Variovorax paradoxus: one gene and its partners. The main gene of each other region encodes a partner of the protein of the gene in region 2 in a complex. Links are inferred from orthologs where the notes say so. Each region holds a gene or a part of one and is shown on either strand. Other genes may lie near its edges. The genes, in order: QHG62_RS10545, holA, dnaN and dnaX.

What was found.
Region 1: the proteins of holA (region 2) and QHG62_RS10545 are in contact, whole or in part, in a cryo-EM structure (PDB 8GIZ), measured with the Escherichia coli proteins. The link is inferred for Variovorax paradoxus from one-to-one orthologs.
Region 3: the proteins of holA (region 2) and dnaN are in contact, whole or in part, in a cryo-EM structure (PDB 8GIZ), measured with the Escherichia coli proteins. The link is inferred for Variovorax paradoxus from one-to-one orthologs.
Region 4: the proteins of holA (region 2) and dnaX are in contact, whole or in part, in a cryo-EM structure (PDB 8GIZ), measured with the Escherichia coli proteins. The link is inferred for Variovorax paradoxus from one-to-one orthologs.

Annotation. Positions count from the first base shown.
Region 1 is NZ_CP123990.1:2,160,359-2,168,015, reverse strand. What follows is about bases 2,723-5,721. They hold QHG62_RS10545 (DNA polymerase III subunit delta'), read right to left. Parts: upstream 4,734-5,721; coding sequence 3,711-4,733; downstream 2,723-3,710. Other genes in these bases: mltG (endolytic transglycosylase MltG), read right to left, coding at 5,386-5,721; tmk (dTMP kinase), read right to left, coding at 4,730-5,389; QHG62_RS10550 (PilZ domain-containing protein), read right to left, coding at 3,337-3,714; QHG62_RS10555 (TatD family hydrolase), read right to left, coding at 2,723-3,203. Also shown: QHG62_RS10580 (hypothetical protein), read left to right, coding at 1-118; QHG62_RS10575 (hypothetical protein), read left to right, coding at 142-459; QHG62_RS10570 (hypothetical protein), read left to right, coding at 456-842; QHG62_RS10565 (DUF2726 domain-containing protein), read right to left, coding at 1,079-1,561; QHG62_RS10560 (ankyrin repeat domain-containing protein), read right to left, coding at 1,720-2,397; more of QHG62_RS10555, read right to left, coding at 2,394-2,722; more of mltG, read right to left, coding at 5,722-6,408; QHG62_RS10530 (YgfZ/GcvT domain-containing protein), read left to right, coding at 6,540-7,466; QHG62_RS10525 (hypothetical protein), read left to right, coding at 7,613-7,657. UniProt on the Escherichia coli protein: Part of the beta sliding clamp loading complex, which hydrolyzes ATP to load the beta clamp onto primed DNA to form the DNA replication pre-initiation complex.
Region 2 is NZ_CP123990.1:3,133,693-3,141,118, forward strand. What follows is about bases 2,222-4,989. They hold holA (DNA polymerase III subunit delta), read left to right. Parts: upstream 2,222-2,955; coding sequence 2,956-4,023; downstream 4,024-4,989. Other genes in these bases: leuS (leucine--tRNA ligase), read left to right, coding at 2,222-2,392; lptE (LPS assembly lipoprotein LptE), read left to right, coding at 2,407-2,928; QHG62_RS15210 (glutamate-5-semialdehyde dehydrogenase), read left to right, coding at 4,090-4,989. Outside these bases: more of leuS, read left to right, coding at 1-2,221; more of QHG62_RS15210, read left to right, coding at 4,990-5,382; gshA (glutamate--cysteine ligase), read left to right, coding at 5,502-6,809; QHG62_RS15220 (potassium transporter Kup), read left to right, coding at 6,985-7,426. UniProt on the Escherichia coli protein: Part of the beta sliding clamp loading complex, which hydrolyzes ATP to load the beta clamp onto primed DNA to form the DNA replication pre-initiation complex.
Region 3 is NZ_CP123990.1:178,916-186,416, forward strand. The notes cover bases 1-2,843. They hold dnaN (DNA polymerase III subunit beta), read left to right. Parts: upstream 1-790; coding sequence 791-1,897; downstream 1,898-2,843. Other genes in these bases: dnaA (chromosomal replication initiator protein DnaA), read left to right, coding at 1-701; gyrB (DNA topoisomerase (ATP-hydrolyzing) subunit B), read left to right, coding at 2,032-2,843. Outside these bases: more of gyrB, read left to right, coding at 2,844-4,656; QHG62_RS00835 (alpha/beta fold hydrolase), read right to left, coding at 4,896-5,867; QHG62_RS00840 (hypothetical protein), read right to left, coding at 6,187-6,453; QHG62_RS00845 (hypothetical protein), read left to right, coding at 6,750-7,271; QHG62_RS00850 (hypothetical protein), read left to right, coding at 7,414-7,501. UniProt on the Escherichia coli protein: Confers DNA tethering and processivity to DNA polymerases and other proteins. Acts as a clamp, forming a ring around DNA (a reaction catalyzed by the clamp-loading complex) which diffuses in an ATP-independent manner freely and bidirectionally along dsDNA.
Region 4 is NZ_CP123990.1:1,928,667-1,936,285, reverse strand. Bases 2,245-5,205 are described here. They hold dnaX (DNA polymerase III subunit gamma/tau), read right to left. Parts: upstream 4,678-5,205; coding sequence 2,812-4,677; downstream 2,245-2,811. Other genes in these bases: QHG62_RS09435 (SCO family protein), read right to left, coding at 5,025-5,205; QHG62_RS09450 (YbaB/EbfC family nucleoid-associated protein), read right to left, coding at 2,428-2,760; recR (recombination mediator RecR), read right to left, coding at 2,245-2,420. Also shown: QHG62_RS09470 (ABC transporter ATP-binding protein), read right to left, coding at 1-183; QHG62_RS09465 (ABC transporter substrate-binding protein), read right to left, coding at 238-1,272; QHG62_RS09460 (MAPEG family protein), read right to left, coding at 1,421-1,813; more of recR, read right to left, coding at 1,830-2,244; more of QHG62_RS09435, read right to left, coding at 5,206-5,624; QHG62_RS09430 (hypothetical protein), read right to left, coding at 5,647-6,093; QHG62_RS09425 (galactose oxidase-like domain-containing protein), read right to left, coding at 6,127-7,619. UniProt on the Escherichia coli protein: Part of the beta sliding clamp loading complex, which hydrolyzes ATP to load the beta clamp onto primed DNA to form the DNA replication pre-initiation complex.

The DNA of each region.
Region 1 (7,657 bases), 970 kb from region 2 along the record:
GACCGAAGCCTCGCAGGGCATGCGGCGCTTCTACAAGAGCCTGGTCGCCGTTGATGCGTGCGGCCCGGCACTGAAGAGTATTGGCACCGATACCGCAACGCTCGAAAACTACCCATGAAGGTTTAACCAAAGGATCGCGATATGTACACGTGGATGCAACTGGGCGCCCGGGAGATGACGGCCCTTTATCTTTACGGCCAGACGACACCGCCTCAGAACCTTGCCAGCGCGGCGATGATCCGTCCCGCTGGGCCGATCACCATCGACATGGATGCGGTGTCCTTCATGGCTGGGGGGCCCGGCCGGTTCGCCAATGCATCCTCGATCCAGGTCGTCAAGGGCGCAATGCGCCAAGCGGCCAGCGCTATAGTGACCAACAAGACTGCTCAGACCCAGCGAGGCATTCGGGTCATTGCATGTCTATCCGAGCCGATCGAATACTCACAAGGGTCAAGATGAAACGACTGCTCACCTCGAATGCATTCCTACTTTGCCTGACTGTCACATCACTGTTTGTCGGATTCGTACTCAGCCTTCCGCTGCGAAATTTCGATTGGCTGAGCCGCTTCGGCGCATTGGTGATCTGCTGGGGCATTCTTCTTCTGGCACGCCCGAGCCTGACGGGCAAAGAGATCGGGCAGCACATAGGCGCCCACGACTCTGACCTCAGCCTGTTCGACCCTCAGTACTACGTCCTCAAAGGAGAGGCCGTTCCGGAATGGGTTGCCGACAACTCGATCTCACGCAACGCAGTAGGCGTCTATGGCCCCATCGTTTGTTTCTTGGGCACCTTCATCAATGGGTTTGGCAATCTGCTCAATGGGGCTGCCGGTTTTTGTTGACACTGCAGCCTGCAACTCTGCGTGTTCTAAGGGACTTACAGCCATGTCTGCAGAAAGAGGGCGAGCGCAGATGAAGTCGCGAACACATTTGTGCCAAAACGGCGAACACATTTGTGCAAATAGACGGCGGTCGGCCTGACGCTGACGAATCAACGCAAGTGATTTAACATAATGCACATTGTGTTATCTATTAGGGGGGTAGACAGACCCAGCATCCAGATCTCGAATCGCGCCCCTCAGGACCCCATAGGACTCACCGAAGCCATCGTCGGATCGAAATCGGCCTCTACACGGTGCACGTCCGGCACGCGCGGATACCGCAGCACGCGATACCCGGCCTCTACCAGCAGCGCATCTCGGTCCTGGTCGCGCTGCGACTTGCCTTTGCTGTTCTTGTCGCCGAGCGCGACCACGGCCACGACCTTGAACGAACGGTCGCACACGACAAAATCTGCGATCTTGCGGCTGAACGAGCTTCGTGCCGCGCGTGTGCGGGCCGTGAGCAATGCGCCGAAGCTGACCTGCGGCAGCACCACAAGGTCCGGCAGCGTTTGCACCAGGCGGTTGTACATGGCTTGTTCGCGCGCCGTAAGCGGCGGCCGTGCCTTGGGCTTGTCGACAAAGCCGCTGCTGCTTTGCGCAGCCTTTTTTCTTGCGAGCGCTACGAACACCAGCAGCCCGATGGCCAATAAAAAGACCATGAATAGAAACGTATTCATCTCTGCTTCTCCTTCTCCGCAGAGTCTCGCATGACTGCGCGAACGCCTCTTTTGGTGTTTTGCCGGACGTGTTCTGGAACGCCTTTTTCAGCCGTGCGCGTCGTACGAAAGCGGCGTTGCTCCAAGCGCGCAGCCCGCTGACGGCCGGGCCGCAGAACTCACCACTTGCCGTCTTTGGGAATCGCTTGAGGTGCCGGCTTTGCGCCGGCGGCAGCCGTAATGAGTTGCGCGGCTTCCGGGCGATTGGCCTTGGTTGCGAAGTCGACTGCGGTCATGCCGAGCTGGTTCTTCATGGTGGTGTCCGCGCCTTCGGCCAGCAGCAGCTTCACGGCTTCTGTCGATCCATACATCGCAGCCATCATGAGCGGCGTCGTGCCGTTGGGCGATTGCGCATCGATGAAGGCAAAGTTGTCGAGCAGCACTTTCATGATGCTCAACTGGCCGCTGCTGGCGGCATAGTGAAGCGGCGTCCAGCCGGTCTTGTTGACGGCGGCGTCGCGCTTGAGCAGCTGGGCGACGATGTCTTGCTGGCCCTTGATGGCGGCCAGCATCAGCGGGGTTTCGTCCTTGGCGTTGGCAATGTCGACGTCGGTTTGCGGCGACTCGAGCAGCACCTGGGCGACCTTGGGCGACGGTTCGCGCAGGGCGATGATCAGGCCGGTCTGGCCGTGTTCGTCGCGCGTGTTGGGATCGAAACCGCGCTGCAGCAAGGTGCGCACACCGCTGGCGTTGTCTCCGCGCACGGCCCGGAAGAAATCTTCGAACGAACCTGCGTGTGCGGCAAAAGTTGCTGCAGCGACAGCCACATAGAAGAACTTCTTAATGTAATTTCTCATTTTGTTTTTACTCCCTTGAACAGCGTTTCGAAGTTGTCGCTCGTAGCCGTTGCGACTGCTTCGATGGGCAGCTTGCGCAGCTCGGCAATCTGCTTTGCGACGTACGGCACGTACGACGGATTGTTGGTCTTGCCGCGGTACGGCACCGGGGCCAGATAAGGGCTGTCGGTCTCGATCAGCATCCGGTCCAGCGGCACAAAGGCGGCCACGTCGCGCAGGTCCTGCGCCTTCTTGAAAGTCAGGATGCCTGAAAAGGAAATGTAGAACCCGAGGTCGAGCGCCGCGCGCGCGACTTCGGCGGTTTCGGTAAAGCAATGGAACACGCCGCCTGCGGCCTTGCCGGAGCCGTGTTCGCCCTCCTCTTTCAGGATGGCAAGCGTATCGGCGGAGGCCTCGCGGGTGTGAATGACCAGCGGCATGCGGGTTTGCTGCGCGGCGCGAATGTGCACGCGGAAGCGGTCGCGCTGCCATTCCATGTCCGAAATGCTGCGCCCGCCCTTGCGCTCTTCCATCTGGTAGTAGTCGAGCCCGGTCTCCCCGATGGCCACTACCTTGGGCAAGGCCGCACGGCGAACCAGGTCATCGACCGTGGGCTCGGCGATGTCCTCGTTGTCGGGGTGCACGCCCACGCTGGCCCAGAAGTTGTCGTAGCGGGCCGCCAGGGCCTGCACGTCATCGAACTCTTCGAGCTTGGTGCAGATGCACAAGGCCCGGTCGACCTGCGCTTCGGCCATGGCTGCGCGGATTTGCGGCATCTGGTCCGCGAACTCGGGGAAAGTGAGGTGGCAGTGGGAATCGGTAAACATGGCGCTGATTGTCTGGCGGATGCCAGGGACGCCGAGGGACCGGCGCTGCCGGGCCTCTGGTGTCGCCCCCGGCAGGGGGTCGGCGGAGCGACACGACGTGCGCGCAGCCTGGGGGCGAGCCTGGCCTTCGAGCCTAGATAGTTTGTGTGGGGCGGTCGGAGGCCATCGAGCCGCCGAGCGCCGCCTCGATGCGCGCCTTGAGCTGGCGCGACTTTTCGTCCGACGGAAAGCGGATGCCGACGCCCGGCGCCCGGTTGCCGGCGGCGCGCTGCGGCGTGATCCATGCGACCTTGCCGGCCACGGGGTAACGTTGCGGGTCTTCAGGCAGCGTCAGCAGCACATAGACATCGTCGCCCAGCCGGTATTCGCGCGACGTGGGAATGAAGATGCCGCCTTCGGCAAACAGCGGAATGTAGGCGGCGTAGAGCGCGCCCTTTTCCTTGATGGCGAGCTGGATCACGCTTGGCCGTTGAGGCGTTGCGGCGGCGGCGGGGGCGGCTGGTTGGTTCATGGTCGGCGAGGAGCAGAGTTTAGGGTGGTTCGCGCCTCGCTCACAAGCGCTTCCAGCATCAGGCCCGCATTGAAAGGGTGTTCAGCGGTTCTTGCCGCACTGGCAAGCGACTTCGACCAGCGGGCCAGCGCCAGGTGCGAAGGCACTGCCGCCGGCAGGTCGGCCGCCTCGAAGAACCGGGGTTCAGCGCCGCTGCCGACGGCCATCAGGTCGTGGCAGAGCTTCTGCAGTGCACTGATGGCTTGCGAGGGCGCCTGGTCCGCCAGCGCGGCGACGTCTCCGCGCAACACTGCCTTTGGCAGCAGCGACCAGGCCTTGGGCGATTGGCCGGAGCGCGCGAGCCGCAGCGCATCGCTGGGCCGGCCGCCCGCCGCACGCAGCAAGGCGGTGGCGTCGGCCGCGGGTACGTCGTGCGCACCCAGCCAGGCTTCAGCTTCGGCCGTTGCGGGCCACGGCAGCGTAAAGCCGAGGCAGCGGCTGCGGATGGTCGGCAGCAATTGCCACGCCGCCTCGCTCGCCAGCACAAAGCGAACGTCCCCGACCGGCTCTTCAAGCGTCTTGAGCAGTGCGTTGGCGGTGATGGTGTTCATGCGCTCGGCGGGGTACACCAGCACCACCTTGCCGCGGCCCCGGGCGCTGGTGCGCTGGGCAAAGCCGACCGCATCGCGCATCGCTTCGACGCGGATTTCGCGGCTGGGCTTGCGCTTCTTGTCGTCGATGTCGGCCTGCGCTTTTTCGTCGAGCGGCCAGCCGAGCTCCTGCATGGCGACTTCGGGCATCAGCACGCAAAGGTCGGCATGGGTTCGGACCTCGATGGCGTGGCAACTTGGGCACTGGCCACACGCGGTGCCGCCCTCTTCTGTCTTGGGCTGCTCGCAAAGCCATGCGGCGGCAAGCGCCAGCGCGAGCTCGTATTGGCCCAGGCCCGACGGCCCCTGCAGCAACCAGGCATGGCCGCGCTGGCGCAGCAGCTCTGCGAGGGGGCGCTGAAGCCAGGGCGAAAGTGCCGAGGTGCTCATAATGCCGCCCCGCTCGCGGGTGCCAGCGCGCCGCGCGCGACAAGCGCCGCCTCGACCTGCTGCCAGACCTGGTCGCGCGTCTGGCTGGCGTCGATTCGAACGAAGCGCTGCGCATCGGCGGCCGCGCGGGCCGCGTAGCCGGCTGCCACACGCCGGAAGAACTCGACCGGCTGGGCTTCGAACTTGTCGGGCAAGCGCGCGCCCGCCAGGCGCTGGGCGGCGATTTCGGGTGCCAGGTCGAACCACAGCGTGATGTGGGGCTGCAGCAACCCTGCCGCTCCCCTGCCCCCTTGCACCCATTGCTCCAACGTCGACAGCACCTGCGCATCGAAGCCGCGGCCCGAGCCCTGGTACGCAAAAGTGGCATCGGTGAAGCGGTCGCACAGCACCACGTCGCCGCGGGCCAGCGCTGGCTCTATGACTTGCGTGACGTGATCCCGCCGCGCCGCGAAAACCAGGAGCGATTCGGTCAGCGGGTCCATCGGCTGTTCGAGGATGAGCCCGCGCAAGGTTTCCGCCAGCGGCGTGCCGCCGGGTTCGCGCGTGCGCACGACCGTGCGGCCCTGCGCCTTCAAGAGCGCTTCCATTGCATCCAGATGGCTGGACTTGCCCGCGCCGTCGATGCCCTCGAGCGTCAGAAACAGGCCTTCACTCATTGGGCAACCTTCGGTTTGGGTTCGCCGCCTCCGCGCTGGTAGCGGTTGACCGCGCGGTTGTGCTCGTCGAGCGAGGTGCTGAACTGGCTGGTGCCGTCGCCGCGCGAAACAAAGTACAGCGACTTGCTTTGCGCCGGCTGCACTGCCGCCAGCAGCGCGGCCTTGCCCGGCATGGCAATGGGCGTTGGCGGCAGGCCGCCACGGGTGTAGGTGTTCCAGGGCGTATCGGCCTGCAGGTCTTTCTTGCGCAGATTGCCGTCGAAGGTGGTACCCAAGCCGTAGATCACGGTCGGGTCGGTTTGCAGCGGCATGCCGGTGCGCAGGCGATTGACGAACACAGCCGCGATCTCGGAGCGGTCCTTGGCCTTGCCTGTCTCCTTTTCGACAATGCTGGCCAAAATAAGCGCCTCATCGGCCGTTTTGATCGGCAAATCGGCCGCCCGGGCGGCCCAGGCGGCTTCGAGCTTCTTGTCCATGGCCCGCATGGCGCGCTGCAGCAGCGCGATGTCGGTCGAGCCCTTCGAATAGGTGTACGTGTCGGGGAAAAAGCGCCCCTCCGGGTGCACGCCAGGCCTGCCGAGCTTGGCCATCAGCGCATCGTCGGGCAAGCCGACGGTTTCGGGCTTGAGCTGCTCGGCCTTGGCAAGGGCGGCACGCACCTGGCGAATGTTCCAGCCTTCGACCAGCACCAGGCTGCGGGTTGCCTCTTCGCCGCGCACCAGCACGTTGAGCAGCATCTTGGGCGTGATGCCGCGCTCCAGCTCGTAGCTGCCGGCGCGAATCTGGCGGTCTTGCCCCGAAAGGCGAAACCAGAGATAGAGCAGTTGCGGCTCCACGTTGGCGCCGGCATCGGCCACCGCCTGCGCAACGCCGCGCGGCGTGGTGCCGGGCTCCACCGAAAGATCCAGGCTCGGCGCGGGGAGCTTGAGCGGCTGGTGCACCCACCACAACCCGGCGGCGCCGAGGCCGAGCGCAGCCAGGGCGGCAAGCAGAAAGAGCGTAAGAAAGAAGCGGCGCACGGGTCCGATGGAATGACGGGAAGAAGAAAAACGAATCGAGGATTCGGCGCGAAAAGTCGGTGGCCCTGCGGGAACAACGGCAAGTTTCCCTGCAGACCGGACGGAACGGCCTCGACCATGATAATTCAGCGATGACTACTGTCGTTCTCAATGGTGTTACCGCCCTTTCGCACCTCGGCGTGATTCGCGCCGAAGGACCGGATGCCGCCAGCTTTTTGCACGGCCAGCTCACGCAGGACTTTTCGCTGCTCGGCGCCACGGAGGCCCGCCTGGCAGCCCTTTGCACCGCCAAGGGCCGCGTGATTGCCAGCTTCATCGGCATACGGCCGCAACCCGACCTGGTGCTGCTGGTCTGCAGCAAGGACATCCTGGCCGCCACGCTCAAGCGCCTGTCGATGTATGTGCTGCGCGCCAAGGCCAAGCTCACCGATGCCACGGAGCAGTTCGCGCTGTACGGCTTGGCCGGCACCGCGCTGACCGCCAACGGCCTCGATGCCGCCGCCCTGCCCGGCCAGCGCACCGCCATCGGCGAAGACATCAGCTCCGTTTCGCTCTACCCGGCCGACGGCGTGCCGCGTGCCATGTGGATCGCACCTGCCGGCAGCCCGGTGCCCGCAGGCCCGGCGCTCGATGCGGACCTGTGGCAGTGGAGCGAGGTTCGCAGCGGCATCGTGACGTTGACCACGCCGGTGGTCGAGGCTTTCGTGCCGCAGATGATCAACTACGAATCCGTGGGCGGCGTCAATTTCAAGAAGGGCTGCTACCCGGGCCAGGAAATCGTGGCACGCAGCCAGTTTCGCGGCACGCTGAAGCGCCGCACCTACCTTGTGCAGGCCGATGCGCCTGTGAGCGCAGGCCAGGAAGTGTTCGCCGCCGCTGATGCCGAGCAGCCCGTGGGCATGGTGGCACAGGCTGCGCCGGTACCTGGCGGCGGCTGGGCCGCGCTTATTTCCATCCAGATCTCGGCGCTTGAAACCGGCGGCCTGCATGCGAGCAGCGCCGACGGCCCGGCGCTCACGGTCGAGCCGCTGCCATATCCGCTGCTCGAAGACATCTAGCCTTGCCGCCAACCCCAGCGCCCTGAAAGAAGGACGCCCGGCGCTGCCCGAAAGAGGCAGCGCTATTTTTTTGCGCGCGTTTAACCCTGCCTCCGGTGCTGCTCCGTAGAAGCCCTACCGATCCACTCCCGGCAAGGAAGACCACCATGAAGCGCAGACTCATCTTCTCGACAGCACTCGCATTGGCCGCC
Region 2 (7,426 bases):
CGCCTTCGGCCTGCCGGCCGAGAACGCGGCGCTCAAGAACGGCGTGCCGCCGGCCAAGTGGACGTACGAGAACATCGACTACATGCGCGGGCAGCTCCAGGCCATGGGCCTGGCCATCGATTGGAGCCGCGAGATCGCCACCTGCGACCCGAGCTACTACAAATGGAACCAGTGGCTGTTCCTGAAGATGCTCGAAAAGGGCATTGCCTACCGCAAGACCCAGGTCGTCAACTGGGACCCGGTCGACCAGACCGTGCTCGCCAACGAGCAGGTGATCGACGGCAAGGGCTGGCGCACCGGCGCCACGGTCGAGCGCCGCGAGATCCCGGGCTACTACCTGAAGATCAGCGACTACGCCGAAGAACTGCTCGAGCACACCCAGCACAAGCTGCCGGGCTGGCCCGAACGCGTCAAGCTGATGCAGGAGAACTGGATCGGCAAGAGCGAGGGCGTGCGCTTCGCCTTCACGCACGACATCAAGGACGCGAGCGGCCAGCTGATCCAGGACGGCCGCATGTACGTGTTCACCACGCGCGCCGACACCATCATGGGCGTGACCTTCTGCGCCGTGGCACCCGAGCATCCGCTGGCCGCGCACGCCGCCACGCTCGACCCCAAGGTCGCGGCCTTCATCGAGGAATGCAAGGCCGGCGGCACCACCGAGGCCGAGCTTGCCACGCAAGAAAAGAAGGGCGTGCCCACGGGACTCACCGTGACGCACCCGATCACCGAAGAGCAGGTGCCGGTGTGGGTGGGCAACTATGTGCTCATCAACTACGGCGACGGCGCCGTGATGGGTGTGCCCGCGCACGACGAGCGCGACTTTGCCTTTGCCAACAAGTACGGCATCGAGATCATCCAGGTGGTGCTGGTCGACGACGAGCCGCACTTCGACTATCACAAGTGGCAGGACTGGTATGGCGACAAGCAGCGCGGCGTCACCATCAACTCCGACAACTTCAGCGGCATGACCCACAAGGAGGCCGTGGCCGCCGTGGCGCATGCGCTCGGCCAGAAGGGCCTTGGCGAGATGCAGACCACCTGGCGCCTGCGCGACTGGGGCGTGAGCCGCCAGCGCTACTGGGGCACGCCGATCCCGATCATCCATTGCGACGAACACGGCGCGGTGCCGGTCCCCGAGAAGGACCTGCCAGTGGTGCTGCCGACCGATTGCGTGCCCGACGGTTCGGGCAACCCGCTCGCCAAGCACGAAGGCTTCCATGCCGGCGTGGTCTGCCCCGTCTGCGGCAAGCCCGCGCGGCGCGAGACCGACACCATGGACACCTTCGTCGACAGCTCGTGGTACTTCATGCGCTACTGCGACCCGAAGAACGACCAGGCGATGGTGGCCGAGGGTGCCGACTACTGGATGCCGATGGACCAGTACATCGGCGGCATCGAGCACGCGATTCTTCACCTGCTGTACGCGCGCTTCTGGACCAAGGTGATGCGCGACCTGGGCCTTGTGAAGGCCGATGAGCCCTTCAGCAAGCTGCTCACGCAGGGCATGGTGCTGAACCACATCTACTACCACCGCGACGAAAAAGGCGGCAAGAACTACCACCCGCCGCTGGAGGTAACGCCCGTGCTCGACGCGCAGGGCCGCATCGTCGGAGGCACCACCGCCGACGGCATGAAGGTCGAGTACGGCGGTGTCGGCAAGATGGGCAAGAGCGAGCGCAATGGCGTCGACCCGCAAGACCTGATCGAGAAGTACGGCGCCGACACCGCGCGCCTGTACACCATGTTCACCGCGCCGCCGGAAGCCACGCTCGAGTGGAACGACGCGGCCGTCGAAGGCAGCTACCGGTTCCTGCGCCGGGTGTGGAACTTCGGCGTGGCGCAGGCCGACGTACAGCCCGTGGCCGTCGGCGGCCAGTCTTTCGGCAAGAACGCCCAGGCGCTGCGCCGCGAGGTGCACACCGTGCTGCGCCAGGTCGACTACGACTACCAGCGCATGCAATACAACACGGTGGTGTCGGGTGCGATGAAGCTGCTCAACGCGCTCGAAGGCTTCAAGCCAGACGGCAGCGCCGGCGACGCTGCCGCGCTGCGTGAAGGTTTCGGCATTCTGCTGCGTTGCCTCTACCCCGCCACGCCGCACATCGCCTTCCAGCTCTGGCAGCAGCTCGGCTACGACAAGGAACTGGGCGGCCTGCTCGACGCACCGTGGCCGGTGGTGGACCTGGCTGCGCTCGAGCAGGACGAGATCGAGCTCATGCTGCAGGTCAACGGCAAGCTGCGCGGCGCGCTGCGCGTGCCGGCCGGCGCTTCCAAGGCCGAGATCGAACAGCTCGCGCTTTCCTGCGACGACTTCGTCAAGTTCGCTGAAGGTGCGCCGGCCAAGCGCGTCATCGTGGTGCCCGGCCGCCTGGTCAACGTGGTCATTTGAATAACGACTCAAGCATGAACAATCGAATTGCCTCGCTGCCGCGCCGCAGCTTTCTACTGGGCCTGACCGCCGCGGGCGCAAGCCTCGCGCTGGCCGGCTGCGGGTTCGAGCTGCGCAAGGCGCCCGTGTTCGCGTTCAAGACGCTGGCCGTGTCGGGCAATTCGGAGCTCATCAACCGGCTGCGCCGCGAAATGCGCGCGGCCGGCACCGTGACGCTGGTGCCGCCCGCCGACGCGCAGACGGCCGACGCGATTCTCGAGATTCTCAACGAGAGCCGCGACCGCTTCGTGATCTCGACCAACTCCGCAGGCGCGCTGCGCGAACTGCAGCTGCAGCTGCGCGTGCGCTTCTCGCTGCGCACGCCCGGCGGCAAGACATTGCTGCCGGCAACCGAGGTTTCGCAGACGCGCGACCTGAGCTTCAACGAAACCAATGCGCTTGCGAAAGACGGCGAGGCCGAGCTGCTGTACCGCGACATGCAGGCCGACATCGCGCAGCAGCTGATGCGCCGCCTGGCTGCGGTCAAGGAACTCTAGGCGCGAGCCTGCGCCTGCCGCGATCCCATGCAACTTGCCAGCGCCCAGCTCGGGCCCCATCTGCAAAAGGGGCTGAAGTCTCTCTACACGATCCACGGCGACGAACCGTTGCTCGCGCAAGAGGCCGCGGATGCCATTCGCGCCGCGGCGCGCACCCAGGGCTATACCGAGCGCAGTTCGTACACCGTGGCCGGCGCGCACTTCGACTGGAGCGCGGTGCTTGCGGCGGGCGGTTCGCTCTCGCTCTTCGCGGACAAGCAAATCGTCGAGATCCGCATTCCCTCGGGCAAGCCCGGCAAGGACGGCAGCACGGCGCTGCAGCAATTGGCTGAAGCGGCGCAGGGCAACGACAGCACGCTCACGCTCGTGATGCTCCCGCGGCTGGACAAGGCCACGCGCACGGGCGCCTGGTTCTCGGCCTTGGAGAACAACGGCGCGAGCATCCAGGTCGACCCCATCGAACGTGCCGCGCTGCCGCAATGGATTGCGCAGCGGCTGGGCCTGCAGGGCCAGCGCGTGATGCCGGGCGATGAGGGCCAGCGCACGCTGCAATTCTTTGCCGACCGCGTCGAAGGCAACCTGCTTGCGGCGCACCAGGAAATCCAGAAGCTCGCCCTGCTGCATCCGGCGGGCGAACTGAGCTGGGAGCAGGTGGAGGCCGCGGTCAACAACGTGGCGCGCTATGACGTGTTCAAGCTGTCGGAGGCCGTGCTTGCGGGCAATCCGCAGCGCGTGGCGCGCATGCTCGACGGCCTGCAGGCCGAAGGCGAGGCCGAAGTGCTGGTGCACTACACGATTGCCGAGGACATCCGGGCACTGAAGCGCGTGAAAGATGCGATGGCCTCGGGCCGTCCGCTGCCCATGGCGCTGCGCGAGAACCGCATCTGGGGCCCGCGCGAACGTGCCTTCGAGCGCGTGCTGCCAAGGCTCGACGACCGCATGCTGGCCCGGCTGCTGCGCGCCGCGCATGTGGTGGACGGCATTTGCAAGGGCCTCAAGCAGCCCGATTGGCCCGCCAGCGGCTGGCAGGCGCTGCAGCGTCTGGCGCTGATGCTGTGCCGCGCTTGCAGCAGTGGCCCGGTTCCCTCTCGCTGAGGGAGAAAGGACAACGCCCAAGGGGTGCAAAGCCCGGGGTTGATCCAAATGCAGGAAAATGCCGACATGAACGCGTTCAACGTCAGCGAGCACATGCAGGCCCTCGGCCTGCAAGCCAAATCCGCCGCATTCCTCATGGCCCGTGCGGATGCAGCTACCAAAAACAGAGCATTGAAGGCCTTGGCCAAGCGCCTGCGCGAAGCCGGCCTCAGCCTTTCGGAGGCCAACCAGAGGGACCTGGAGCGTGCCACGGCCGCGGGCCTGCCGGCGCCGATGGTCGATCGCCTCAAGCTCACGCCCAAGGTCATCGAGACGGTGGCCCAGGGCTGCGAGCAGCTCGCCGGCATGGCGGACGTGATCGGCGAGATCATCGGCATGAAGCAGCAGCCCAGCGGCATTCGCGTCGGCCAGATGCGCGTGCCGATCGGCGTGTTCGGCATGATCTACGAGAGCCGCCCCAATGTGACCATCGAGGCTGCGAGCCTCGCCATCAAGAGCGGCAACGCGGCCATTCTGCGCGGCGGTTCGGAAGCCATCGAGTCGAACAAGGCGCTGGCGCTGCTGGTGTCCGAGGCACTCGCCGAAGCCGGCCTGCCGGTCGATGCGGTGCAATTGGTGCAAACCACCGACCGCGAGGCCGTGGGCCAGCTCATTGCCATGCCCGAGTTCGTGGACGTGATCATTCCGCGCGGCGGCAAGGGCCTGATCGAGCGCATCAGCCGCGACGCCAAGGTGCCGGTCATCAAGCACCTGGACGGCAATTGCCACGTCTATGTGGACGATTCGGCCGAATTTGAAATGGCGCTGCGCATCGTCGACAACGCCAAGACCCAGAAATACAGCCCCTGCAACGCGGCCGAAGGCCTCCTGGTGTCGGCCGCGGTGGCCGAAGACTTCCTGCCCCGCATTGGGGCCATCTTTGCGGCCAAGGGCGTGGAAATGCGCTGCGACCCGGCTGCAGCGCGCATCCTGCGAGCGGACGATGCCGCAGGTTCAAACGCAAGAATCGTCGATGCGGTCGAGTCCGACTGGTCCGAGGAATACCTTGCCGCGGTGATCAGCATCAAGGTGGTCGAAGGCGTCGACGAAGCCATCGCGCACATCAACCGCTACTCGAGCCATCACACCGACGCCATCGTCACGCGCGACCATGTGCATGCGCAGCGCTTTTTGCGCGAGGTCGATTCGGCCAGCGTCATGGTCAATGCGAGTACACGCTTCGCAGACGGTTTCGAGTTTGGCCTGGGGGCCGAGATCGGCATCAGCACCGACAAATTCCATGCGCGCGGGCCGGTCGGCATCGAAGGGCTGACCTCGCTCAAGTACGTGGTGCTGGGGCAGGGCGAAGTGCGCACCTGAGACCTGGAACGCGGCGGACTGAACCAAGTCCGGTATACGTAGTCTTGTCATTGGGGCGGCCACCCCCAAATCCTACAATTCCGCTATACCTTCAAGTACAAATCCAATAAGGCCGCCGCATGGTTCCGCATCTAGTCACCGCCCTGACCGGCCCGATCAACGAACTGGAGCAGCGGGTACTCGACTCCACGCCCGCCATCGAGCGCTGGTTCCGGCTCGAATGGATGGAACACACGCCCCCGTTCTACAGCGCGGTCGACATCCGCAATGCCGGCTTCAAGCTTGCGCCGGTCGACACCAATCTTTTTCCGGGCGGCTGGAACAATCTCACCAAGGAAATGCTGCCGCTCGCGGTGCAGGCCGCGCAGGCCGCCATCGAGAAGATCTGCCCGGAGGCGCGCAACCTGCTGGTCATTCCCGAGAACCACTCGAAGAACACCTTCTACCTTGCCAACATTGCGCAGCTGGTGCGCATCTTCCACATGGCGGGACTCAACGTGCGGGTGGGCTCCATCGACCCGGCCATCAAGTCGCCCAAGAAGATCGAGCTGCCCAACGGCGAAACCGTGTGCCTGGAGCCCGTGGTGCGCAGCAAGCGCCGCCTCGGCCTCAAGAATTTCGACCCCTGCACCATCCTGCTCAACAATGAGCTGTCGGCCGGCACGCCGGGCATTCTGGAAGACCTGCACGAGCAGTACCTGCTGCCGCCGCTGCACGCCGGCTGGTCGGTGCGGCGCAAGAGCAACCACCTGCACAGCTATGAAGAGCTGTCCAAGCGCTTCGGCAAGCTGCTGGGCATCGACCCCTGGCTCATCAACCCGATCTATGCGCGCGCCGAAGGCATCGACTTTGCCGAAGGCCGCGGCATCGACGTGCTGACCAGCCATGTGGACGCGGTGCTGACCAAGGTGCGCCGCAAGTACAAGGAATACGGCATCAACGAGAAGCCCTTCGTGATCGTCAAGGGCCAGACCGGCAGCGACGGCCCGGGCGTGATGACGGTGCACGACGCGAAAGAGGTCGAAGGCCTCGTCGGAAAGCCGCGCGCCGCAGCGGGCAGCAAGGCCGCCGCGGCCAGGGAGCTGCGCGGGCCCGGCGAGGTGATCGTGCAGGAAGGCGTGCTGACCAATGAGCGCGTGCACAACGGCGTGGCCGAGCCGGTGGTCTACATGATGGACCGCTACGTGGTGGGGGGGTTCTACCGCGTGCATGCCGAGCGCGCCCCGGACGAAAACCTGAAGTCTCCCGGCGCGAGCTTCGTGCCCCTGGCTTTTTCGGAAAGCGCGCATCTGCCGCAGCCCGGCGCCAAGCCCGGCGCGAGCGCGCCCAACCGCTTCTACATGTATGGCGTGGTGGGCCGCCTGGCCATGGTGGCAGCCAGCTACGAGATGGAAGCCACCGATCCGGACGCGGAAATCTACGAATGATTTTCCGGGGTGGGTTGCGGCAGGGGCGGTCGGCGGCAAAATAGCGGCCCCACAGTAAAGGAAACAAAAGGGCGGAGGGTGCGCGCAAACGGCTGAAAACGCCGGCGCGGCGGCATCCCGGGGCGTGTGACACCTGGTTACGCGTTTGCAGTTCGCTCTTTTTCCCATCGACTTCGTGTCACCTCCCAAATCTTCCTCCGCCGCCGCCTTGATCATCGGCACCATCGGTGTCGTCTATGGCGACATCGGCACCAGCGTGCTGTATGCAGTCAAGGAAGTGTTCGGCCACGGCCACCTTCCTTTCACCATCGAGAACGTCTACGGCATCCTGTCGATGTTCTTCTGGACGCTCACCGTCATCGTGTCCATCAAATATGTGGTGCTGGTGCTGCGGGCCGACAACGAAGGCGAGGGCGGCCTGGTTGCCATGCTCGCGCTGGCCTCGCGCGCGGTGGCCGACAAGCCCAGGCTGCGCAATGTGCTGCTGCTGGTGGGCATCTTCGGTACCTCGCTCTTCTATGGCGACGGCGTCATCACGCCCGCCATTTCGGTGCTTTCGGCGGTCGAGGGCCTCGAGGTGGTGTCGCCCCACTTCAAGCACTATGTGCTGCCGGTCA
Region 3 (7,501 bases), 3.0 Mb from region 2 along the record:
ACGATGTGCAGTTCTTCGCCAACAAGGACCGCACGCAGGAAGAATTCTTCAATGCGTTCGAGGCCCTGCTGGCCAAGAAGTCGCACATCGTGATGACCAGCGACACCTATCCCAAGGGCCTGGCCGACATCCACGAGCGCCTGGTTTCGCGTTTCGATTCGGGCCTGACGGTCGCCATAGAGCCGCCCGAGCTCGAAATGCGCGTGGCCATCCTGATCAACAAGGCGCGCGCCGAATCGGCCGAAATGCCGGAAGAAGTCGCCTTCTTCGTTGCCAAGAACGTGCGCTCCAACGTGCGCGAGCTCGAAGGCGCGCTGCGCAAGATCCTGGCTTACTCGCGCTTCAACCAGAAAGAAATCTCGATCGCCCTGGCGCGCGAGGCGCTGCGCGACTTGCTGTCGATCCAGAATCGGCAGATCTCGGTCGAAAATATCCAGAAGACGGTGGCCGACTACTACAAGATCAAGGTCGCCGACATGTACAGCAAGAAGCGCCCGGCCAGCATTGCGCGGCCGCGGCAGATCGCGATGTACCTGGCCAAGGAACTCACCCAGAAGAGCCTGCCGGAAATCGGCGAGCTGTTCGGTGGGCGCGATCACACGACGGTGCTGCATGCGGTGCGCAAGATCTCGGGCGAGCGCCAGCAGCTCACCGAACTGAACCAGCAACTCCACGTGCTCGAACAAACGCTCAAGGGCTGACCCCGGATGTCATCAAGAAAGCCACCCGCAACAGCGGAGAATGGCGTCTTACAAGCGGATTCAAAGAGATAAGAGAAGAGGAAGAAGACATGATCGTTTTGAAGGCAACCCAAGACAAAGTCCTCGCCGCGCTGCAATCGGTGGCGGGCATCGTGGAACGGCGCCATACCCTGCCTATCCTGGCCAACGTGCTGATTCGCAAGACCGGCGGCCAGCTGCAGCTCACAACCAGCGACCTCGAGATCCAGATCCGCACCACGGCCGAGCTTGGCGGCGACGAAGGCAACTTCACCACCACCATCGGCGCGCGCAAGCTCATCGACATCCTGCGCACCATGCCGGCCGACCAGACCGTGAGCCTCGAATCGAGCGCGAGCAAGCTGGTGCTCAAGGGCGGCAAGAGCCGCTTCACGCTGCAGTCGCTGCCGGCCGAAGACTTTCCGCTGGTGCAAGAGGCCGCCAATTTCGGCCCCGTGTTCAGCGTGCCGCAAAAGACGCTGAAGGACCTGCTCTCGCAAGTCTCCTTTGCCATGGCCGTGCACGACATCCGCTACTACCTCAACGGCATCCTGTTCGTGGCCGAAGGCAAGCAGCTGAGCCTGGTGGCCACCGACGGCCACCGCCTGGCGTTTTCGTCGGCCACGCTCGACGTCGAAGTGCCGCGCCAGGAAGTGATTCTTCCGCGCAAGACCGTGCTCGAAATGCAGCGCCTGCTGTCTGACGCCGAAGGCGCCATCGAGATGCAGTTTGCGAACAACCAGGCCAAGTTCAGCTTTGGCGGCATGGAGTTCGTTACCAAGCTGGTCGAGGGCAAGTTCCCCGACTACAACCGCGTGATTCCCAAGAACCACAAGAACAGCGTCACGCTCGGCCGCGCCCCTTTGCTGGCCAGCCTGCAGCGCACCGCCATTCTGACCAGCGAAAAGTTCAAGGGCGTGCGCCTGAACATCGAGCCCGGCACGCTGCGCATTGCATCGAACAACGCCGAGCAGGAAGAAGCACAGGACGAGCTCGACATCGACTACGGCGGCGACGCCATCGAGATCGGCTTCAACGTAACCTACCTGATCGACGCCCTCGCCAATATGGGCCAGGACATGGTCAAGCTGGACCTGGCCGACTCCAACAGTTCCGCCCTTTTGACCATCCCCGAGAACGCATCCTTCAAATATGTCGTGATGCCGATGCGGATCTAGAAGACAGAAAACACAGCGCCTTGCGCAGACAGCCCGCGGCCCTCCGCGGGTTTGCGCTTTCAAGAGGCAGGAAAAGCAGGCCGCCAAGGCCCGAAAAATCCCGTGAATGCCGTGAGAGATAGAGGAATATCCGAATGAGTGCAGAAGAAAACAAGCCCGAAGTGCCCCACACCGAACCGGTCTACACGCCCGAGATCGAGAGTGCGGTGCCGATCGAGATCACGCCCGCCGACACCAGCTACGGCGAAGGCTCGATCACGATCCTCGAAGGGCTCGAGGCGGTGCGCAAGCGCCCCGGCATGTACATCGGCGACACCTCCGACGGCACGGGTCTGCACCACCTGGTGTTCGAAGTGGTCGACAACTCCATCGACGAAGCGCTGGCCGGCCACTGCGACGACATCGTCGTGACCATCCATAGCGACAACTCGATTTCCGTCACCGACAACGGCCGCGGCATTCCCACCGGCGTGAAGATGGACGACAAGCACGAGCCCAAGCGCTCGGCTGCCGAAATTGCGCTGACCGAGCTGCACGCCGGCGGCAAGTTCAACCAGAACAGCTACAAGGTGTCGGGCGGCCTGCACGGCGTGGGCGTGAGCTGCGTGAACGCGCTGAGCGTGATGTTGCGCCTGGTAGTGCGCCGCGAGGGCAAGATCCACGAACTCGAATTCAGCCGTGGCTTCGTGCAGAACCGCTTGCTCGAAACCGTGAACGGTTTCGAAGTCTCGCCCATGAAGATCATCGGCGACACGGACAAGCGCGGCACCGAGGTGCACTTTCTGCCCGACACGGAAATCTTCAAGGAGAACAACGATTTCCACTACGAAATCCTCTCCAAGCGCCTGCGCGAGCTGAGCTTTCTGAACAACGGCGTGCGCATCCGCCTGAAGGACGAGCGCACCGGCAAGGAAGACGACTTCTCGGGCGCCGGCGGCGTGCGCGGCTTTGTCGAATTCATCAACAAGGGCAAGACCGTCCTGCATCCGAACTCGTTCTATGCAGCGGGCGAAAAGCCGGCCGACACCTACGGCGGCATTCCCGGCACGCACATCGGCGTTGAAGTGGCCATGCAGTGGAACAGCGGCTACAACGAGCAGGTGCTGTGCTTCACCAACAACATTCCGCAGCGTGACGGCGGCACCCACCTCACGGGCCTGCGTGCCGCGATGACCCGCGTCATCAACAAGTACATCGAAGAAAACGAGCTGGCCAAGAAGGCCAAGGTCGAAGTCACCGGCGACGACATGCGCGAAGGCCTGTGCTGCGTGCTGAGCGTGAAAGTGCCCGAGCCCAAGTTCTCCAGCCAGACCAAGGACAAGCTGGTGTCCAGCGAAGTGCGCGCGCCGGTCGAAGACATCGTCGGACGCCTGCTCACCGATTACCTGCAAGAGCGCCCGAGCGACGCGAAGATCATCTGCGGCAAGATCATCGAGGCCGCCCGCGCCCGCGAAGCCGCGCGCAAGGCCCGCGAAATGACGCGCCGCAAGGGCGTGCTCGACGGCATGGGCCTGCCCGGCAAGCTGGCCGACTGCCAGGAAAAGGACCCGGCGCTGTGCGAGGTCTACCTGGTGGAGGGCGACTCCGCCGGCGGCTCCGCCAAGCAGGGCCGCGACCGTAAGTTCCAGGCCATCCTGCCGCTACGCGGCAAGATTCTGAACGTGGAAAAAGCGCGCTACGAGAAGCTGCTCACCAGCAACGAAATTCTCACCATGATCACGGCGCTGGGCACCGGTATCGGCCGCGCCGGCGCCACCACCGCGGGCGGCGGGGCGGACGACTTCAACGTTGCCAAGCTGCGCTACCACCGCATCATCATCATGACCGACGCCGACGTTGACGGCGCGCACATCCGCACGCTGCTGCTCACGTTCTTCTACCGGCAGATGCCCGAGCTGGTCGAGCGCGGCCACATCTACATTGCCCAGCCGCCGCTCTACAAGGTGAAGGTCGGCAAGGAAGAGCAATACCTGAAGGACGGCCCCGCGCTGGACGCCTTCCTGCTCAAGGTGGCCCTGAAGGACGCGAGCATCGAGACCGGCGGCCCCAACTCGACCACCCTGAGTGGCGACACTCTGGCCGAGCTCGCGCGCAAGCACCAGCTGGCCGAAGCCGTGATTGCGCGCCTGCGCAACTTCATGGACGCCGAAGCGCTACGCGCCATTGCCGACGGCGTGGCGCTCGACCTGGACACCACGCCCGCGGCCGAAGCCTCGGCCGTGGCGCTGCAAGCCAAGCTGCGCGAACTCAACACCACCGGCGTGCCCGCCGAAGTGAGCAGCGAGTTCGACGCCCGCACCGACAAGCCGCTGCTGCGCATCAGCCGCCGCCACCACGGCAACATCAAGAGCAGCGTGCTCACGCAAGACTTCGTGCACGGCGCCGACTACGCTGCGCTCGCCGAAGCCGCCAACACCTTCCGCAACCTGCTGAGCAGCGAGGGCGCCATCGTCCGCCGCGGCGAAGGCGAGCGCGCCAAGGAAGAAAAGGTGGCCGACTTCCGCATCGCGATGAAGTGGCTCATCGGCCAAGCCGAAAACGCCACCTCGCGCCAGCGCTACAAGGGCCTGGGCGAAATGAACCCCGCACAGCTGTGGGAAACCACCATGGACCCGACCGTGCGCCGCCTGCTGCGCGTGCAGATCGACGACGCGATCGAAGCCGACCGCGTGTTCACGATGCTGATGGGCGACGAAGTGGAGCCGCGCCGCGAGTTCATCGAGCAGAACGCGCTGCGGGCTGCGAATATCGACGTGTAGCAAGCACGGCAGCTAAGTCGCCGCCGCGAACAGCTGCTGTAAAAACGATAAAGCGCCCAGCGATGCTGGGCGCTTTTTTTATTCCAAGCCCAACTGTGGCTTGGATTTCTTCGGGACCTCTACCGAGGATTGGGAGCTACTGCCCCTGCCCCCAGAATATCCACCACCACACGCCCATCCGCTTACAGGCAGGCCATCAGGCGCGCCGAGCGCGGCACGCCTGTTCTGGATTCACGGCTTCAAGCCGGGAGACGAGCAATGAAGCTGCGCATGTACCGAATGAACTCTGCCGGCTCTTCCTGAAACGGCCAGTGTCCGCTATTGGCGAAATACTTCAGCGCGGCGCCCGGAATGTTCTTTGCCAGCTTTTCGTCATCGCCAAAACGCCAGATATCACCCGAGCCATAGTTAACCGACGTGGGAACATTGATGGACGACAACCGCGAAACAAAGTTGTAGTCGGCCAGAAGCTGGTTGCCGCGATTGAACGCCGCGCCTGAGTAAATTGTCCTTTGATCGACGTCTGCGATAACCCCGGGCGGCGGGGTTGCATTGTTGTAATACAAAGGCGCGCCGGCGGTCCATTTTTTACGAAGATCCTCATCGCTCGCGACTGGAGCTGTCAGCAATTGGCCCAGGGCTGCTTGCTGGTCAGGCGTTCCGCCGACCGGATTGCGCTGAACGAAAGATGCGGTGTCTGCCGCCGTGCACGACAACACCAGCCCCGAAAGGCGATCAGGAAACCGCAACGCGAAATCTAGCGCAACAAAACCACCGAACGAGTGGCCGACAAGAACGAACTTGTCGATGCCGAGCGCCTTGGTCAATGCGTTGCAATCCGCGCTCATGCGCTCGAGGGTCAGCTCGTCATAGCTGGCCGGGCGGTCCGATTTGCCTTGTCCCAACTGGTCGTAGCAAACGATGCGGGCGTGGTCGGCAAGCGGATCGATGAAAGGGCGGAAGTATTGGTGATCCAGGCCCAGGCCGCCGTGCATGAAGACGATTGGAACCCCCTTGCCGGAGCTCACGTGGTAAAGGTTTTTTCCGTTCACGGAAGCGAACCCCGAAGTCTCGGCTTTGGGAGCAGGCGAAGGAGCGATGGGCCAGACGGCATTGCCGCCCTCGCCACTTCCTCCTCCGCCGCAGCCGGCGAGGGTCAAGACTGAAAAAATGGACCCGGCTGCATTGAAATTACGTCGGCTGATCGTCACCAGAAAACCTCCCCGGAGCGGGCCGACAAACGATATTTGTGGCCGACTCTTGACTGTCTCGGAAAGCCACAAAAAAAGCGGCGCGAAGGGCGTAATAAATTAGCCCTGCGCGAGTCTAGATTCGCTTTGCCGCCGCTTATGTGAACCCGCGATCCGGGGTGTTTTTTTGAGCGAGATCGAGATATCTTTCACGATCCAAGCTCGGGGGAATTGCTGGAAGAAAACGCCTGAACGTCTAATTCAAGTAAATACTTGACATTGATTTAATTCGATGACTGACGCCAGCAAAATTTACCGCGAATTGATGTGACGGTTCCGGTTACGGCATACGCATCGCGCGCCTGCCGCCAATGCCGCCCTGCAACACGCGGGCGACGCGCGCCAGCCCGCCGGTCCCGCTGGCCGCTCGGCCAACCAGTGCGCCGCCTGCAGCGCCCGCCAGCACGCGGCGCACGAGCGACCGGCTGCGCCCGGCCGTCAGCAGCAGCAGAACGCCCGCGCCCAGAACGGCGAGGTGCTCACCCGGAAAGTCCGGCCGCTGGGCGTCCATCTTCTTGACTGCCTCGATCCTGGATCCGATGTTCATTGGAAGCTCCTTTTCTGTACGAACTTCTTCATATCAAGCGAGGCAATGCACCGGTGTAGGCGCCGGTCACGTGCAACGTGCCGAATCGGGCGTACGGCACCGCTCTCAGGGTTTTCACATAGAGGAAGACCAAAAACGGCCGGGCGGCCCGTCATACAGGCGTCACAAGCTATTAAAACAATAGCGTTCAATACTTTCGCGAGGATCGTTCCTCGTAAACGCTATATCTAGCCCGACTCTTGCTAAGCAAAATCCTCGACGGATTCACGTCACCCATGATCGAGGACATCGAAGCAATGAACCTTTTGCGTCTCCGGCAGCCGATGGCTGCGTTGGTATTGGGCGGCACAGCAGCATTCTTGGGGGCCATGGCCACATCGGCCCATGCGTTCTCGAACCCGCCCATACAGATGGCGCAAGGCGTCGAATACATGTGCGGGGGCACGAGCAAGGCCGAGGCGTCGTTCATGCAGATGGTGTCGCCGCGGTGGGCGGCGACCATCGAGTTCGGCATCAACGACAGCACGCAAAAGAGCAATTTCCCGGTGCGGGCCGCGGTTCAGGTGCGCGAAAAGTACACGGGCCGCCCCGTGATGGAGGCGCAGTCGAACGGCCCCTACATGCTGGCCCGGCTCGATCCCGGCGCATACGACGTGAACGTGACGCTCGGCGGCCTGACGATCACGCAGACACTGACCGTGATTGCCGGCGTGCCGGCCCGCGCGGTCTTCATGTGGCCTTCGAACTTCGACATGGCGTCGGTGCTGCCGCCCGCGCCGCAAACGCAGGCATTCGCGCAGACATCCGCCGCCCGCTGAACCCCGCTTTCCCCCGGTTCAGGCTGCGGGGACGACGGGGCCGGTCTTTCCTCTTTTCTTGTTAAGCCTTGCCTAAGGCCCGCGCCGCACAGTGGCGTCGTGGCTCTTTGCCACGCAGACAAGGAAGAAAGGATTTCAGACCATGACCTCCCTGATTTCATCTCGCCGGCGGCCCCTTGCGGCCGCCGCGCTGTGCGGCGCCGTTCTTCTTGCGGCGCTTTCTCCGGCGC
Region 4 (7,619 bases), 1.2 Mb from region 2 along the record:
CAGGCCCGCGCCCACGTTCAGCAACGTCGACTTGCCGCACCCCGTCGGTCCCACCACTGAAACGAACTCGCCCGCCCCGACGCGCAGCGTGGTGTCTGCCACCGCGGTGTAGCGCTGGCCCGGATCGTCTTTCGAGTGAAAGGTGCAACTGATGGAGAGAAGTTCGAGTGCGTAGTCGGACATGTCTGGCTGCAAGAAAAAACCCGGCCGAAGCCGGGTCGCGAGGACGTCCGGAGGTCAGGCTTTGAACCTGTCCTTCGCGCGCCGGGCAAAATCGTTGGTGTAGGTCTTGGCAAGGTCGATCTTGTCGGCCTTCACCGCCGTGTCGAAACTCGAGATGGCTGCAAGCGCGGTTTTGGGGCCTTCGGTGGGCACCAGGCCATCGGTGGCAATCGATTCGCGCACCTTGTCGAAAGACGCAAGGTAGAGCGCCCGGTCGCCGAGCAGGTAGGTTTCAGGCACTGTCTTGATGATGTCGCCCGGCCCTGCCGTCTGCAGCCACTTGAGGCCGCGAACAATGGCATTGGCCATCGCCTGGCAAGTGTTGGGGTTCTTCTGGATGAACTCCATCGGTGCGTAAAGGCAGGCCGCGGGCATGGGCCCGCCGAACACCTGCTGCGTGCCCTTGAGCGTGCGCGTGTCGCTGATGATCTTCACGTCGCCCTTCTGCTCGAGCATGGTCATCACCGGATCGGTGTTGCTGATGGCATCGATCTGGCCCGAGCGCAGCGCCGTGAGCGCGCCGGCCGCCACACCCACGCCGATATAGCTCACGTCGCTGGCCTTCAGGCCGCCGCGCGAAAGCACGAGGTTGGCCACCATGTTGGTCGACGAACCCGGCGCGGAAACGCCTATCTTCTTGCCCTTCAGGTCGGCAATGCCGGCGTAGCCCCCCATGTTCTTGGTTGAAACGCCCACCGCGATTTGCGGGGCGCGGCCTTGCAGCACGAAAGCCTGGAAGAACTGGTTCTTGGCCTGCAGGTTGATGGTGTGCTCGTAGGCGCCGGAGCACACGTCGGCCGACCCGCCGACCACAGCCTGCAGCGCGCGCGCGCCGCCGGCAAAGTCAGAAATTTCTACTTCGAGCCCTTCGGCCTTGAAGTAGCCGAGCTGCTCGGAAATGGTGAGCGGCAAGTAGTAGAAAGCCGCCTTGCCGCCGACTGCGATGGAGATCTTCGTCTTCTCGAGCTTGGCTTGCGCAAAGACCCGCGGCAGCGCAACTGCTGCGGCAGCGACTGCGGAGGCGGTGATGAGGGTTCTGCGATGGAGCATGGAGCGGTCCTGCGGGCTCTTTGATTCTGGTGAACTGAATCGAGCTTAGGGGTGCGCCCACCTTGCTTGCATCGGGGTCATCCCGTGCGGGTTTTCACGTAAACATGAAGACCTCTACGAGACCCTGTTCAGAAGGGCTCGTGTGCGCCTATCGCGCGATGAAAAGAATCGCGATGTTGACCAGGAATCCGAGCGCCCACACCGCGCTGCGCACGGTGCCTATGCCCTTGATGTACACCGCGATGTAGATCACGCGCAGTACGACATACGCGGCCGCGAGCATGTCGAGCCTTGCCTGCGCTGCGCCGAGCTGATGCGCAATGATGACTGCGCCGATGAAGAACGGCAGCCCTTCGAAGCTGTTGGCCTGTGCGCTGTTGGCGCGCGCACGCCAGCCGCTCTGCTTTGCGGCCCAGTCGCGCGGCTGGATGTTGTCGCGCGGACCGAAGCTGCCAACCTTTGCAATCCATGCCGCCAGATATGGCAGGCCGCACGCAATGAACACACACCAGTAGGCAATGGTGAGCAGTGAAAGAGTCATGTCCTGTTGTCTGTGGCTACCTGCGGTCTACCAGCGCATGCGCGATGGTGCCGAGGTCGACGTATTCGAGTTCGCTGCCCGCCGGCACGCCGCGCGCAAGCCGCGTCACGTTCAGGCCGCGCTGCTTGAGTGCCTCGCCGATCACATGCGCCGTGGCTTCGCCCTCCGCCGTGAAGTTGGTGGCAAGGATCACCTCGCTGACCGTGCCGTCGAGCGCGCGGTCGAACAGCTTCTGCAGGCCGATGTCCTTGGGCCCGATGCCGTCGAGCGGACTGAGCTTGCCCATCAGCACGAAGTAGTAGCCGCGGAACGCACCTGTGCGCTCGAGCGCCGCCTGGTCGGCAGGCGTTTCGACCACGCAAAGCTTGCTCGCGTCGCGGCGCGGGTCCAGGCACACGTTGCAGACCGGCGCCTCGGTAAAGGTGTTGCAGCGCTCGCAATGCCGCACGTTTCCGGCCGCCTGCTGCAAGGCGCGCGAAAGCATCTGCGCGCCCTCGCGGTCGTGCTGCAGCAAATGAAAAGCCATGCGCGAAGCCGACTTCACGCCGACCCCGGGGAGGCGGCGCAGCGCATCGATCAATGCGTCGAGCGAGCTGGCGTCGGCCATCAATCGCTCAGAACGGCAGCTTCATGCCGGGCGGGAGGCCCGGCATGCCGGCCGTGAGCTTGCCCATCTTCTGTTCGCTGGTTTCCTCGGCCTTGCGCACCGCGGCATTGAAGGCGGCGGCCACCAGGTCTTCGAGCATGTCCTTGTCGTCGGCCAGCAGGCTCGGGTCGATGGTGATGCGCTTGACGTCGTGCTTGCAGGTCATCACGACCTTGACGAGGCCGGCGCCCGATTCGCCTTCGACCTCGATGGTGGCCAGCTCTTCCTGGGCCTTCTTGAGGTTGTCCTGCATTGCCTGCGCCTGCTTCATGAGGCCGGCCAGTTGTCCTTTGTTGAACATCGTTGGTCCTGATTGGTTGGGGAAAATTGGGGAAAGGATAAGAGACGGCGCTCAGGCGGGCTTGAGCGTTCCAGGCACGATCTTCGCATCGAATTCGCGCATCAGCATCTGCACCTCGGGGTCGTTGCGAATCGCCTCTTCGGCAACGCGCTGGCGCTCGTCGGCCGCGTGTTTGTTGCGTCGCGCGGGGCTGTCGATCACGCCGCCGATTTCAATGGCCAGCTTCACGCTGTGGCCCAGGGCCGCGAGCGCGTCGGCGAGCTTCTCGCGCGCAGAAGGCTGATTGAGCAGTTCCCGCTCCACGCGCAATATCCACTGGTCGACATCGCGCGCCACCAGCTGCGACTGCAATGCAAGTTCGCGCGCCAAGGCGTTGATGCTCTCGGCCGCAATCATCTGCGTGACGGTGGCATGCCAGAAATCGCCGTCTTCGCTAGGCGGAATGGGGGGCGCGGGAGCGCGCTGCTCATCGGAACGGGGCACGTCCCGCTGGCCCGGCGGCGGCTGGACCCGAATTGGCACCGCAAGCACCCTGGGGCGGTCTTCAAGAGCCTGCGGCTCGGCCGAAGCGCCAGGCCTCGGCGGTCCGCCCTGGCGCATTGGCTCGCTGACCACCGTAAGCCGCTGCCCGGCAGGTGCCGAGCCGGCTTGCGGCGGCAGCGGCGCGGCAGACACAACCGGCGCTTCAGCTGCCTGTGCAGGTCGAGCCGAAGGTGTTGCCGAGGGGGTTAAAACCGCCCTTGGCGCTTCATTCAGAGTTTTTTTTTCCGCGGAGCCCGAAGAGGCCGATGCGGAAGGTGCCGCGCCCGAAGGCTTGAAGGCCAGCAGCCGCAGCAGCACCATTGTCAGCGCCGCGTACTCGTCGGGCGCCAGGCCCAGCTCGCCGCGGCCGTGCAGGCACAGGCTGTAGAGCAACTGCGTTTCGTCGGCCGGCATCAGCGACGCCAGGCGTGCCGTGTCGGCCGCATCCGGGTCGGTGGCCGAATCGGCGGACTCCGCGCGCGAAGGCACCGCCTGCAGCACGGCCATGGCCTGCAGCACGGCGGTCATTTCTTCGAGCGTGGAAGCGGCCGACATGCCGTCGCGCCGCAGCGCCTCGGAGGTGTCGACCACCGTCTTGCCGTCGCCCTGCGCCAGCGCCTCGATGAGCTTGAACACGTGGCCGCGGTCGACGCTGCCGAGCATCTGGCGAACGCCGGTTTCAAGCAGTTCGCCGTTGCCGAAGGCAATGGCCTGATCTGTGAGCGACAGCGCATCGCGCATCGAGCCGCGCGCGGCGCGTGCCAGGAGCCGCAATGCCTGCGGCTCAGCCGGCACCTGTTCGGTCTGCAACACGCTTGTGAGGTGTTCGAGCACCGTTTCAGGCGCCATGGGACGCAGGTTGAACTGCAGGCAGCGCGACAGCACGGTGACCGGCACCTTCTGTGGATCGGTCGTTGCCAGAACGAACTTGAGGTATTCCGGCGGCTCCTCGAGCGTCTTCAGCATCGCGTTGAACGCGGTGTTGGTGAGCATGTGCACTTCGTCGATCATGAAGACCTTGAAGCGTCCCTGCACCGGCTTGTAGACCGCCTGTTCGAGCAGCGACTGCACCTCGTCCACGCCGCGGTTCGAGGCCGCGTCCAACTCGGTGTAGTCGACGAAACGGCCCGAATCGATGTCCTTGCAGGCCTGGCACATCCCACAGGGCGTGGCCGTGATGCCGCCCTGCCCGTCCGGGCCCTGGCAGTTGAGCGATTTGGCCAAGATGCGCGAAACCGTGGTCTTGCCCACGCCCCGCGTGCCGGTAAAAAGATAGGCGTGATGCAGGCGCTGCGTGGTCAACGCGTTCTCGAGCGCCTGCACCACGTGCCCCTGGCCGACCATCTCACCAAAGGTTTTCGGACGGAACTTGCGAGCGAGCACGAGATAAGACATTGGGGGCATTCTAAAAGGCGCGGAGGCGGTCCCCGGCCCCACCCCTCAATCAAAAAAAGCCCTGTCCATCCGTGGGATACCGAGGAACCGGCTTTGCCGGGCCTCTGGTATCGCCCCCAGCAGGGGGTGGGCGAAGCGACACGAAGTGCGCGCAGCCTGGGGGGTTACAATAGCCTTTGACGGGCCTCCCTGCATGGTGAAGTGGCCAACCGGGTCAGGTGGGGAACCAAGCAGCCCTAACTGCGTAGTCAGTGCCAGGGGTAAGGCTCGTCAACCTAACATCGATGAACGGACGGGCGCGGCATGCGCCCCCGCAGCGGCGCCGAATCGGCAGCCGCTGCATCCAACTAACCAATCTGTCGTAGCCCGGCCATGACCTCTTCGGCCGGCGGCAACTCGCTGGTTCGCCAGACCAGCCGGGCATGACGGTCGAACAGATAAACCTGGCCGGTATGGCGGTCGCCCGCTGCCGCGCCTCCCGTGAACAGCGAGAGCATCGACTCAAGTGCCTCGGGGGCTGGCGCCGCCGCGCTCCAGGTCGACCTCGCGCCGAAGCGCCGCAACCAGGCGCCCAGCGCAACAGGGTCGTCGGAGAGCGGGTCGATGCTCAGCGACAGCAGACGCACTCCCGCGTAGCGCTCGGGCAGCAATGCCGCCTGCAGCGTCGAGAACAAGGCCCCCTGGATCGGGCAGACCGTGCTGCATCCGGTAAACATCAATTGAACGGCGGTTGGGGCGCCTCGCAGCTGCGCCGCGAGCATCGGTTTTGCGCCGTCGTGGCGCCGCAGCGGCAAGGCCGGAGCCGACACCGCCGGCAGCACCGGGCCGATGCTGGTGTTTGCGCGGGCCGGAGGCACACCCAGCCACGCCAGTCCACCGGCGGCAAGAAGGCGCCGGCGCCCGCGGGATGCGACCTGCGGGGGTATGAAGGGGTCGTGCGCGTTCATCGCTTTATTGAGTTCATTGAATTCATTGGGTAAGGGCTTGCGTCAGGTAGTCCCACAACGCCGCGCACTGGCCTTCGTCGGCATCGAACCGCGGCATGGCTCGGGGCACCATGACATGGGTGGGGTCGATGCCGGTACGCAGCGTGCGGCAGAAGGATGCGCGCTCGTACGCGACGGGCGGGCCGCCGCGGCGCGCGAAGACTTCGCGCAGCTGGCGCCGGTCGAGCGGCGGCGCGAAACCGGAGACAGCGGCAGTGGACTTTCCGGGGCCCGCGTGGCACTGGATGCAGCGCGTCGCCGCGCCCGGCAGCGGCGCGCTGTGGCCGGACAGCGTGCCGGCGAGCGGCTCGGTGCCATCGAACAGGCGCGCGCCACGCGCCACCGAGGAAGGCACGGCGGCTTCAGGCTCTGCGGACCACGCCGGGCCAACGGCCAGTGCGGTTCCGAGCGCCAGCGTCAGCATCATCATCGAAAGCCTCGGCTTCGCGAAGCGCGCCGGCCGCTACCGGATGTTGATGGTGCGCGCCACGCTCGGCACGCCGCTGCTGTCGAGCGCGAACAGCATGTAGTTGCCCGGCAGCACCGTCCCGGGATCGGTCGGAATGCCCAGCTGGTAGTTGCCTGCCGTGCCCGTGAATGACAGCGGGATGCGGCGTTGATCGGTGTTGACCGAGTGAGTGGCCGATGCCATGCGCACCAGCGCAAAGCGGGCCGCCGCGCGGTCGGTCGCCACGGCGATCTGGCTGCCCCATGTGGCGCTGGCCGGCGCAGCGGTGATGGCCGGGCGGGACGCCGGCGAACCGTCGCTCGCCAGCAGGTACGGTGGCGTGTAGATCTCCGCGTCCGGGTGGTCGCCCGCACAGTCGCACAGCCCGCCGCCGCCCGCCAGCACGCGTCCGTCCGGCAGCAGCAGGGCCACGCTGTGATAGTTGCGCGGTTTCTGCATCGGCGGCACGGTGATGAAGCTCTCCAGCTCCGGGCTCCACAGTTCGGCCGCCAGCACACTGTAGGAGTCGGAAAACGGAACGGGCTGCGTCTGTCCGCCTATCACGAACACCTCGCCGTTGGGCAGCACCACGCTGTTGACAAAGGTTCGGCCATAGGCCATCGGTGAAAGCTTGCGCACCGTGGGCGCCGCCGGCGCGCCTGCGCTGATGTCGATGATGTAGGCGGTCTTGAAGGCGTTGCCGCTGTCGTGGTTGGGCGCGCCGCCGAGCTTGAGGATCTTGCCGATGTCGTACATCACGGCGCTGGCGGTCATGGCATAGGGGTCATCGTTGCGTAGCCCGGCCTGCAGGATGGCGCCGCTGCCGCGCGTGTCGATCCAATGCATTGCGGCAGCAGGCCCGGCGTGGAATACCCAGCCGTTGGCGGCGCCGAACAGCCACATGTGGTTGTCGCCCCGGTAGACCCCCGCCGCGTCCGGGCCGGCCAACGGCGGGTTGGAGACATTGCTCGCATCGGGCATGTTGGCTGGTATGCCGGACAGCGTGCGCCAGGTCTTGGTGGCGGCCGACCACACCTCGCCGTACTTGCCGCCCTGCCCGCCGTTCCACGACCCCCCGACGGTGAATACGGAGCCGTCGGACATGGTCGTGCTCGCCTGGTAGGCACGTGCAATGCCGAGTTGTGCCCCCGTCACCCAGCCGCCGAGCGCCGGGTCGTAGATCGAGGTCTTCGTCGCATCGCTGCCGCCGCTGACCAGCACGCTGCCATCGGCCAGCATGCTCAGGCCGGGGCAGAACATCTGGTGGCCGGTGGCCGTGATCACCAGCGGGCTGGCGCTTCGCGTGATGGGGTCGAACACAGAGGTGTAGGTGTACGCCTCGTTGCTGCTCGTGCTGAAGCTGGTGGGCGAGCGGGCTGCCCACAGCAGCAGCTTGCCATCCGGGAGGTTGGCGGCCGATGCGGGAACGAGCGGCAGCGCGATCGGATCGGACCAGGGCTTCACCGCGGCGGTCGATTGCGCCGCGGTGTATCCGGCTGCCGTGAACA